Regions from separate parts of the Streptomyces sp. NPDC058373 genome, predicted to be linked through region 2. Evidence: riboswitches for the same ligand, from Rfam matches in the RefSeq annotation. Region 2 holds a riboswitch; the other holds the start of a gene.
What was found. Region 2 has a riboswitch for cobalamin ahead of ACFWMZ_RS22575 ((2Fe-2S)-binding protein). Riboswitches for the same ligand answer to the same signal wherever they lie in the genome.
Positions count from the first base shown of each region.

Region 1: it holds a riboswitch for cobalamin, as region 2 does, so the genes downstream of both, ACFWMZ_RS26090 (prenyltransferase/squalene oxidase repeat-containing protein) here and ACFWMZ_RS22575 ((2Fe-2S)-binding protein) in region 2, are expected to answer to the same signal.

Region 1 covers NZ_JBHXJE010000063.1:19,687-23,874, forward strand. Annotated here, with positions in the region: gene ACFWMZ_RS26080 (methyltransferase domain-containing protein) at 1-399, opposite strand, end outside; gene ACFWMZ_RS26085 (glycosyltransferase family 4 protein) at 393-1,787, opposite strand; cobalamin riboswitch at 2,012-2,150, shown strand; gene ACFWMZ_RS26090 (prenyltransferase/squalene oxidase repeat-containing protein) at 2,260-3,501, shown strand; gene ACFWMZ_RS26095 (SCO2322 family protein) at 3,498-4,188, shown strand, end outside.
Region 2 covers NZ_JBHXJE010000044.1:38,523-42,710, reverse strand. Annotated here, with positions in the region: gene ACFWMZ_RS22585 (TIGR03620 family F420-dependent LLM class oxidoreductase) at 156-1,070, opposite strand; gene ACFWMZ_RS22580 (cupin domain-containing protein) at 1,347-1,781, shown strand; cobalamin riboswitch at 1,845-1,978, shown strand; gene ACFWMZ_RS22575 ((2Fe-2S)-binding protein) at 2,391-2,870, shown strand; gene ACFWMZ_RS22570 (erythromycin esterase family protein) at 2,848-3,882, opposite strand; gene ACFWMZ_RS22565 (hypothetical protein) at 4,063-4,188, opposite strand, start outside.

The DNA of each region.
Region 1 (4,188 bases), on a different contig from region 2:
CCAGCAGACCTTCTCCGGGCCGTAGCGGGGCACGGTGACCGCGATGCGGCCGCCGGGCTTGAGGACGCGGACCATCTCGGCGAGGACGCCCTTGTCGTCGGGGATGTGCTCCATCACCTCGGAGATGATGACGACGTCGAAGGACTCGTCGGGGAAGGGCAGGTTGAGGGCGTCGCCCTCCATCGCGGTGGCGGTGGCTCCGGCCGGGGCCTCACCGGCCTCCTTCATCGCCGCGAACCAGGTGGCGACCTCGCGGATCTCCTCGGCGTTGCGGTCCAGCGCCACCACCTGCGCGCCGCGCCGGTAGCACTCGAAGGCGTGGCGCCCCGCGCCGCAGCCCAGATCGAGCACGCGGTCGCCTGCGGCGAGCGGGAAGCGGGTGAAGTCGACGGTCAGCACGTGGACCTGCTTTCGCGGTCGGGTCGGGCGGTGGCGGCCGGGGCGGCGGGGCGACCCGGGCTCCCGGCGATGGCCTGGCGGTAGTGGGCGACGGTGCCGAGGGCGGCCTGGCGCCAGGTGAACTTGGCGAGGACCCGGGCGCGTCCGGCGGTGCCGAGGCGGCGGCGCAGCTCCGGGTCGGCGAGGAGCTTGCCGAGGGCGGTCGCGAGGGCCCCGGCGTCGCCGGGCGGGACGGCGAGGCAGGTGTCTCCGTCGGCTCCGGCCACCTCGGGGATGGCGCCGCCGGTGGTGGCGACCAGCGGGGTGCCGGTGGCCATGGCCTCGGCGGCGGGCAGCGAGAACCCCTCGTAGAGGGAGGGGACGCACGCGATCTCGGCGGAGCGGATCAGGTCGACCAGTTCGGCGTCGCTGATGCCCTTGACGAACTCGATGGCGCCGGTGAGGCCGAACCGCTCGATGGCCTGCGCGACGGGGCCGTCCTCGGCGGGGCGGCCGACGACGACGAGGTGCGCGTCGGGGTTCTCGGTGCGGAGCTTGGCGAGCGCCTCCACCAGGTGGACGAGGCCCTTGAGGGGTACGTCGGCGCTGGAGGTGGTGACGATCCGGCCGGGCACCTCGGCGACGGACGGGTCGGGCGAGAAGAGGTCGGTGTCGGCGCCGATGTGGACGACGTGGACCCGCTCGGACCGCACGCCGAAGTGGTCGACGATCTCCTGGCGGGAGGTGCCGGAGACGGTGAGGACCGACGGCAGCTTCCGGGCGACACGTTTCTGCATCCGTGTGAAGCCGTACCAGCGGCGGACCGAGAGGCGGCGGACGAACGAGTCGGCGGCGTCCAGTTCCAGCTGCCGGTCGACGGTGATGGGGTGGTGGACGGTGGTGACGAGCGGGGCACCGAGCGCGCGGGCGCCGCCGAGCAGGCCGTAACCGAGTGTCTGGTTGTCGTGGATGACGTCGAACCGTCCGGCGAGCGCGGCGAGATGGCGGCGGGCGCGGAGGCTGAAGGTGAGCGGCTCGGGGAAGCCGCCGGTCCACATGGTGGCGACCTCCAGCGCGTCGACCCAGTCGCGGTACTCGCCCCGGCGGGGGGTGCGGAAGGGGTCGGGCTGGCGGTAGAGGTCGAGGCTGGCCAGTTCGGTCAGCTCCACGCCCTCGTCGAGGACCGGGTAGGGCTGGGCGCCGATGACCTCGACGTGGTGGCCGAGCCGGGCCAGTTCGCGGGAGAGGTGGCGGACGTAGACGCCCTGGCCGCCGCAGAAGGGGTCGCCCTTGTAGGTGAGGAGGGCGATGCGCAGCGGGCGGTCGCCACCCGCGAGGGGGTCGCCCGAGGCCGGTTCCGGGGAGGCTTGCTGTCGTGCGGGGTCCGCCTCCATGGCCTCAGCGGTCACTACCCGGCCCCCTTCTGCCAGCACAATGTCCCGGGAGGTTACGCCGGGACTCCGATCCGCAACAAGTTTCGGCGCGGTCGGTCTTGATCGTTCACGAAGCATCGAATCTACCGGCAGGTAGCTCTTTCGGGTCCTCCGGAACAGGTGATTCGCACCACGACCCGGACGGCGCGGGCCCCGGGCTCCCGGCCACCGGGAAACGGCCCCGGCCCACCACACCCCCGCACCGGTACAGTGACCAGGTCGTCGTCAGGACCGAGTGAGGGGAAGCCGGTGGGAATCCGGCGCTGACCCGCAGCCGTGAGCCGCCCGGACATCCGGGCCGGCACAGCCGGAATGCCTCACCGGACTCATGACCGGCTCGCGCCGCCGGACCCCTCCGGCGGCCGGCACCGTCGAGGCATACGGAGCCGAGCCCGGCGCCTTCGCGCGCCCGTGCCCGGCTTCCTTCAGGAGAGGGCACCCACCACTCATGACCGTCCGTCGCAGCGCCCTGGCGCTCACCGCGCTGACCGCACTGACGGCGGCGTCGGCCGCCTTCGCTCCGGCCGCCGTCGCCGAGGACTCCCCCGCTCCGTCCCCCTCCGTCCGGGTGCCCTCGGGCCTGTACGGCGACGGCGACCCGACCTACGACGGCGTCTACCGCCAGTCCCTGGCCCTGCTCGCGCAGGACACCGCCGGGGTGGAGCCCGCGGCGAAGGCCGTCGACTGGCTGATGGGGCAGCAGTGCGAGGACGGTTCGTTCGCGCCGTTCCGCGCCGACCCGTCGGCCGCCTGCGACGCGAAGACGCCGGTCGACACCAACCAGACGGCCACCGCCGTGCAGGCGCTCGCCGCGCTCGGCGGTCACGACAAGGCGGTCGGCAAGGCCGTCGACTGGCTGAAGTCGGTCCAGAACGACGACGGCGGCTGGAGCTACACCCCCGGCGACGACACCGACACCAACTCGACCTCGCTGGTGGTCGGCGCGCTCGCCGCTACCGGGACGAAGGCCGCGTCGGTCACCTCCGGGAAGGACAGGACGCCCGAGGACGCGCTGCTCGGCCTCAGCCTGGAGTGCGCCGGCGGTGGTGCCTTCGCCTTCCAGCCGGAGAAGAACGGCGATCTGAACGCCAACGCCGACGCCACCGCCGCCGGGGTCCTCGGCGGCCTCGGCTCCTCGCTGGTCGTCACCAAGGGCAAGACCGGGGCGCAGCCGGCCTGCGAGAAGCCCGCCGACGCCCGGACGGCCGCCGCCAACGGCGCCGCCCACCTCGCCGGCCTGCTCGAGAAGGACGGCCACCTCACCTCCACCACGCCCGGCGCCGAGGACCAGCCCGACATCGGCAACACCGCCGACGCGGTGACCGCGCTGTACGCGGCCGGGCTGACCGACGCCGCGAAGAAGCCGCTGGCCTGGCTGAAGAAGAACGGACCCGCCTGGGCGAAGCAGTCCGGCCCCTCCGCCTACGCCCAGCTCGTGCTGACCGCACACGCCACCGGCACCGACCCGCGCGCCTTCGGCTCCACCGACCTGGTCGCCGCGCTGAACGCCACCGGTCCCGAGCCGGAGGCCGACGGGAAGGGCGGCTCCGACGCCCAGGGCGGCGAGGAGCAGGCGGCGGACGAGGACGGCTCGCAGCTCAGCGTCTGGTGGATCATCGGCGTCGGCCTGCTCGTCGGCGCCGGTGTCGGCCTGATGCTGAGCCTGCGCAACAAGTCCGGCCGCAAGTGACCCCCGGCTCCGCCGCGTCCCGCCCCGCCCGCCGCACCCTGCGGGCGGGGTTCGCGCTGCTCCTCGGGCTGCTGCTCGCCCTGCTGGTGGCGGCGCCCGCGCAGGCCGCCGGGTACCGGTACTGGTCGTTCTGGGAGCGCGAGGGCTCCACCTGGAGCTACGCCACCCAGGGCCCGACCCAGGCCCTGCCCGGCGACGGTTCGGTGCAGGGGTTCCGGTTCGCGGTGAGCGCGGAGGCCGACGACTCGGCCGCGCCCCGGGCGAAGGCCGGGTTCGCGGAGATCTGCGCCGCCACCGAGGAGCGCGCGGGCCGCAAGCGGGTCGCCCTCGTCATCGACTTCGGCACCGCCGCCGACGCGCCGGAGGGCGAGCGCCCGCCGAAGCCCCGCACCGCCTGCGCCAGTGTGGCCGAGGAGGCGAGCGCCGCCGACGCGCTGGCCGCCGTCGCGCCGCCGCTGCGGTACGACTCCTCGGCGATGCTCTGCGCCATCGTGGGCTACCCGGAGGCCGGGTGCGGCGAGCAGGTGTCGGGCTCGGGCGAGCCGTCCGCCGAGGGGACCTCGGAGGCGGCCTCGCCCGAGGCCGGGGAGCCGGAATCCGGTGCGGATTCCGGCTCCGGTCCCGGCGGTCCTTCGGCCGGGCTGCTGGTCGGAGCCGGCGCCGTGGCCGTGCTGGGCGCGGCGGCGG
Region 2 (4,188 bases):
CCCGGCCGGCGCTTGAGGCCATCAGTGACGGGGAGGCGGAGGCGGCGCCCAGCCAACCCCCAGCCCGGCCGGCGCCTGAGGCCATCAGTGACCGGCACCGTCAGGCGGAGCCCAGCCACCGATCAGCCCGGCCGGCGCTTGAGGCCACCCCGCCCTCACCCGGCGGAGCCAGGAAGCTCCAGGGCAGCCGCCAGCGCCCGCCACTCCGCGATGGGCAGATCCCGCATGGGATCAGGAGTGACCACCTGGAGCGCCACATGATCAGCCCCCGCCTTCTGAAAGGCAGCCACCCGCGCCCGAATCCGCTCGGCACCGCCGTACGCCACCACCGCGTCCAGCAGCGCGTCACTCCCCCCGTCCTCGAAGTCGGCCTCTCCGAACCCGGCCCGCCGCAGGTTGTCGGTGTAGTTGGGCAGCTCCAGGTAGAAGCGGAGGTAGGCCCGGGCGGTCTCGCGCGCCCGGTCGAGGTTGTCGTCGAGCACCACCTTGAGCTCGGGCGCCAGCAGCGGCCCGACCCCGAGAGCCTCACGCGCCTCGGCGACGTAGTCCTCGGTCACGAGGTACGGATGGGCCCCGGCCGCCCGCTCCTTCGACAGCTGGAGCATCTTCGGCCCGAGCGCCGCCAGCACCCGCTGTCGGGCCGGGACCGGGTTGGGTGCCTCGTCCAGCGCGGTCAGGTACTCCTTCATCGCCGTGTACGGCTTGGCGTACTGATCCGGCGCCAGCACCTGGTGGCTGGCGCCGATCCCGAGGACGAAGCGGTCCTCGTTGGCGCGGTTGGCGTCGCAGGCCTCCTCGGCGACGCGGTCGGCCGGGTGGTCCCAGATGGAGAGGATGCCGGTGGCGACCCGTAGGTGGTGGGTGGCGGCGAGGACCGCCTCGGCGTCGGCGACGCTCGCACTGCCGCCGACCCAGATGGTCCCGTAGCCGAGCGCCTCGATCTCCTCGACGGCGTCGGTGATGGCTCCGTCCCGCCCCGTCCCGTCGGAGATCCGGAGCGCGCCGCTCCAGATGCCGACGGTGCCGAGGCCGAGTTCATGGGCGGCGGTGGTGTTGGCGGGGCTGGTCATGGGTCTCGCTCCTCCTTCTCGGGCGGCCGCGAGCCGACGGGCCGCGGCCGCCTACGGGCCCGTCCCGGGCGGCGGGGCCGGGCCCGGCGGCCGGTCGGGTGTGGCGGGGGCTGGTGCCCCACCGTGGACATCCTGCTGTCCGGGGCCGGTCATTCCCGGGACCCACGACGCCGGGAGACCCGGGTGGCGGCGAGGCCGCCGGCCACCCGGCCCGCCGCACGGCCCCTGTGACGGGATCTCGGGCCCCGCCCGGCAGCCCGGTGGCAGGATGCCCGGATGGACACCTCCCCTGCCCACGTCCCTGCCCCGCCCCGCGCCCCGCACCCCTGCCCGCTCCGCCTGGACGAGGCGCTGGCCAAGGTCGACGCCCTGTGGAGCCCCCGGGTCGTCACCACCCTCAACGACTACGACGTCAAGGTCGCCCGGCTCCAGGGCGCCTACGTCTGGCACGCCCACCAGGACACCGACGAACTCTTCCTCGTCGTGGACGGCACCCTCCACATCGACCTCCGCGACGCCCCCGACGCCGGGGAACGCACCGTCACCCTGGGGACCGGGGCCCTCTTCACCGTCCCCCGGGGCGTCGAACACCGCCCGCACACGGAGTCCGGAGCCCAGGTGGTCCTGCTGGAGCCGTCCGGGACGCTCTCCACCGGGGACTACGCGGGCGAGGTCCCCGACCACATCGACGCGACGACCGGGCGGAAGTGACTGAGGGGGCCTGGCGCCCCTCAGCGCCGCCCTGCGAGAATCCCCCCGCACACGCGACGGCGGACGAGGAACCCGGTGGGAATCCGGGACGGTACCGCCACTGTGAAGGGTGAGCGACCCGAAGGACGGCCACGGTCCCAGGCGTTGGAGCAGGGACGGGAAGGCCCGGGGAGCGTCGAACCCGAGTCAGGAGACTCACGCCGTCGCACCTCGGCACAGCGGGGCGGATCTCCCCGAGAGAGGACGGTGGCACGCATGTGCCCGTACGTCTGGACCCCGGCGCGGAGCCACCCGCGCCCCTGCCCCCTCACCCCGCAGGCCCGTACGCGGTGAGCGCCACCCTCACTCCGCTGCTCGGCCGGCTCACCGCCGTCGGCCCCTACTTCACCGCCGACACCACCCCGCGCGCCGACCCCGCCGAAGGCGGTTTCCGGCCACTCGCCGAACTGCACGGGGACGGCTTCGTCCCGTACGTCGCGGAGATCGGCCGGCGCATGGGCGTCGGGCCGGGCCGGATCGCCGCCTCCACCGCGCAGCTCGGGATCGCCTCGCGGCTCTGGTCGCTCGCGCTCGGCTGCGCCGCGCTCGGCGGGGAGGTCCCCGACCTCGATCCGGCCCGCGTCTGGTGGTACCGGGCGCCGGGCGGGCCGCTCGAACTCCGCGTCCCCGCCCCCCGCCCCCTGCCCGGGCCGCTCCCCGACGCCCTGCACTGGGCCGTCACCACCACCCACCTCGCACCGCTCGCCGCGACCGCACGCGCCCACTACGCGCTCTCCCCCCCGGGTCCTGCGCGGCAACTCCGCCTCCGCCCTGGTCGGCGCCCTGCGCGTCCTGACGAACCAGGCCCCGGACACCCCGCACCCATCCGTCCCCCTGGTCGAACGCCTCCTCGCCACCCCGCCCCTCGCCGGCTCCGGCGCCTTCCTCCACGAGGAGGGGCTCGGCATCGCCTTCACCCGCCGCAGCTGCTGCCTCTACTACCGGGTCCCGGCCGAGAAGTGCGGCGACTGCGTACTGAGGACGCGTACGCCCCGAGCCCGTACGCCCCGGAAACGTACGGGCCCGCCTACCGAGGAGCCGTCCGCGTGACCGGGCGCCGCTCGTCCCCCTGGCCGGCCTGGTCCGCGGGGCCCCCGAGGGGCGTGTCCGCCGTGACCTCGCGGACGTGGACGACCCCGTCGAACCACTCCCCCGGCGACCGCCCCGCCATGTAGTGCGCCGCGCTCTCCCGAGGGTCGAACCCGGGCCCGATCAGCCGCACCCGTGCTGGCGCCGCCAGCCACTCCGCGACCGCGCCGGGCAGCTCCCCGCTCCCCTCGCCCACTCCGCTCACATCCACCCAGTACGCGTCGGGCCCGCCCCGCCCGAACACCTCGTCGAGGTACCCCTCGGGCGACGGCGGCACGTCGTACGGGATCGCCCCATGGCTGAAAGTCACCCCGACGGAGAGGTAGGCCGGGCCGAGGCGCTCGCGCAAGAAGCTCCCGGCGTTCCGGTGCGTCTCGGGCGGTGACGGGGGCGTCACCGCCCGCGGCTCGCCCACCGCCATGTGGGCGAGCCCGCCCCAGTAGACGATCTTGTCCCCGCTGCGGCGGCACCATCCGAGGGTGTCCTCGGCCAGCTCCCGCTCGATCCCGGCCATCCCGGCGAGCCGCGGCCCCCGCTCGCCCCCGGGCGACGGCCGGGCGAATCGCACCTGGTCGGCGGGGTTGCGCAGGTTGTACGCCCGCATCCATTCGACCAGCCCGAGGATCTCCTCGGACCGCCAGAACAACCGCGCCCCGGCGGGCATCGCCCGCGGACCGCCCTCGCCCGTCCGCACGTACCCGTCGATCCCGACCGCGACCGGATCGTCCCCCTCCGACGCCACCGACCGGAATCCCGCCTCCTCCACCGGCACGCGCACCATGCGATGCGCCACCACCGCCAACTCCCGCCCCTGGCGGCAGGCGACCCCGACGGCCACCACCTCGGCGCCGCGGTCGCGTACGAGCGAGACGAAGGCCGCCAGGTCGCCCGACGGGGCTTGCGTGTCAGCGGCGTTCAGCGGATGGGCGCGGGCTCCGAGCCACTGGACGATCTGAGCGGTGCTGGTGTCCATGGTGTCCGGGTCCCCTTCGGTCGGGCGGTGCGGCCTCTGCGAAGGAGCCTCGGACGTCAACTTCGGTTGAGGTCAAGGGAGGGGCGGCGGCCCAAGAGGCACGCGCGAGCGAGCGGGACGCGACCCGGTCCGGTCGCGTCCCGCTCGGTTCGGGGGCCGCCCCGCGGGCAGCCGTGTCCGCTACAGAGGCGGCGCGTCCGGGCGCTCCGTGCACAGCGCCCAGATGACGAAGATGCCGAGGGCGATGTTGAGGAGGGCCCAGAGGGGGAGGTAGGGGAGCCACATGAAGTTGAGGATGACGGTGAC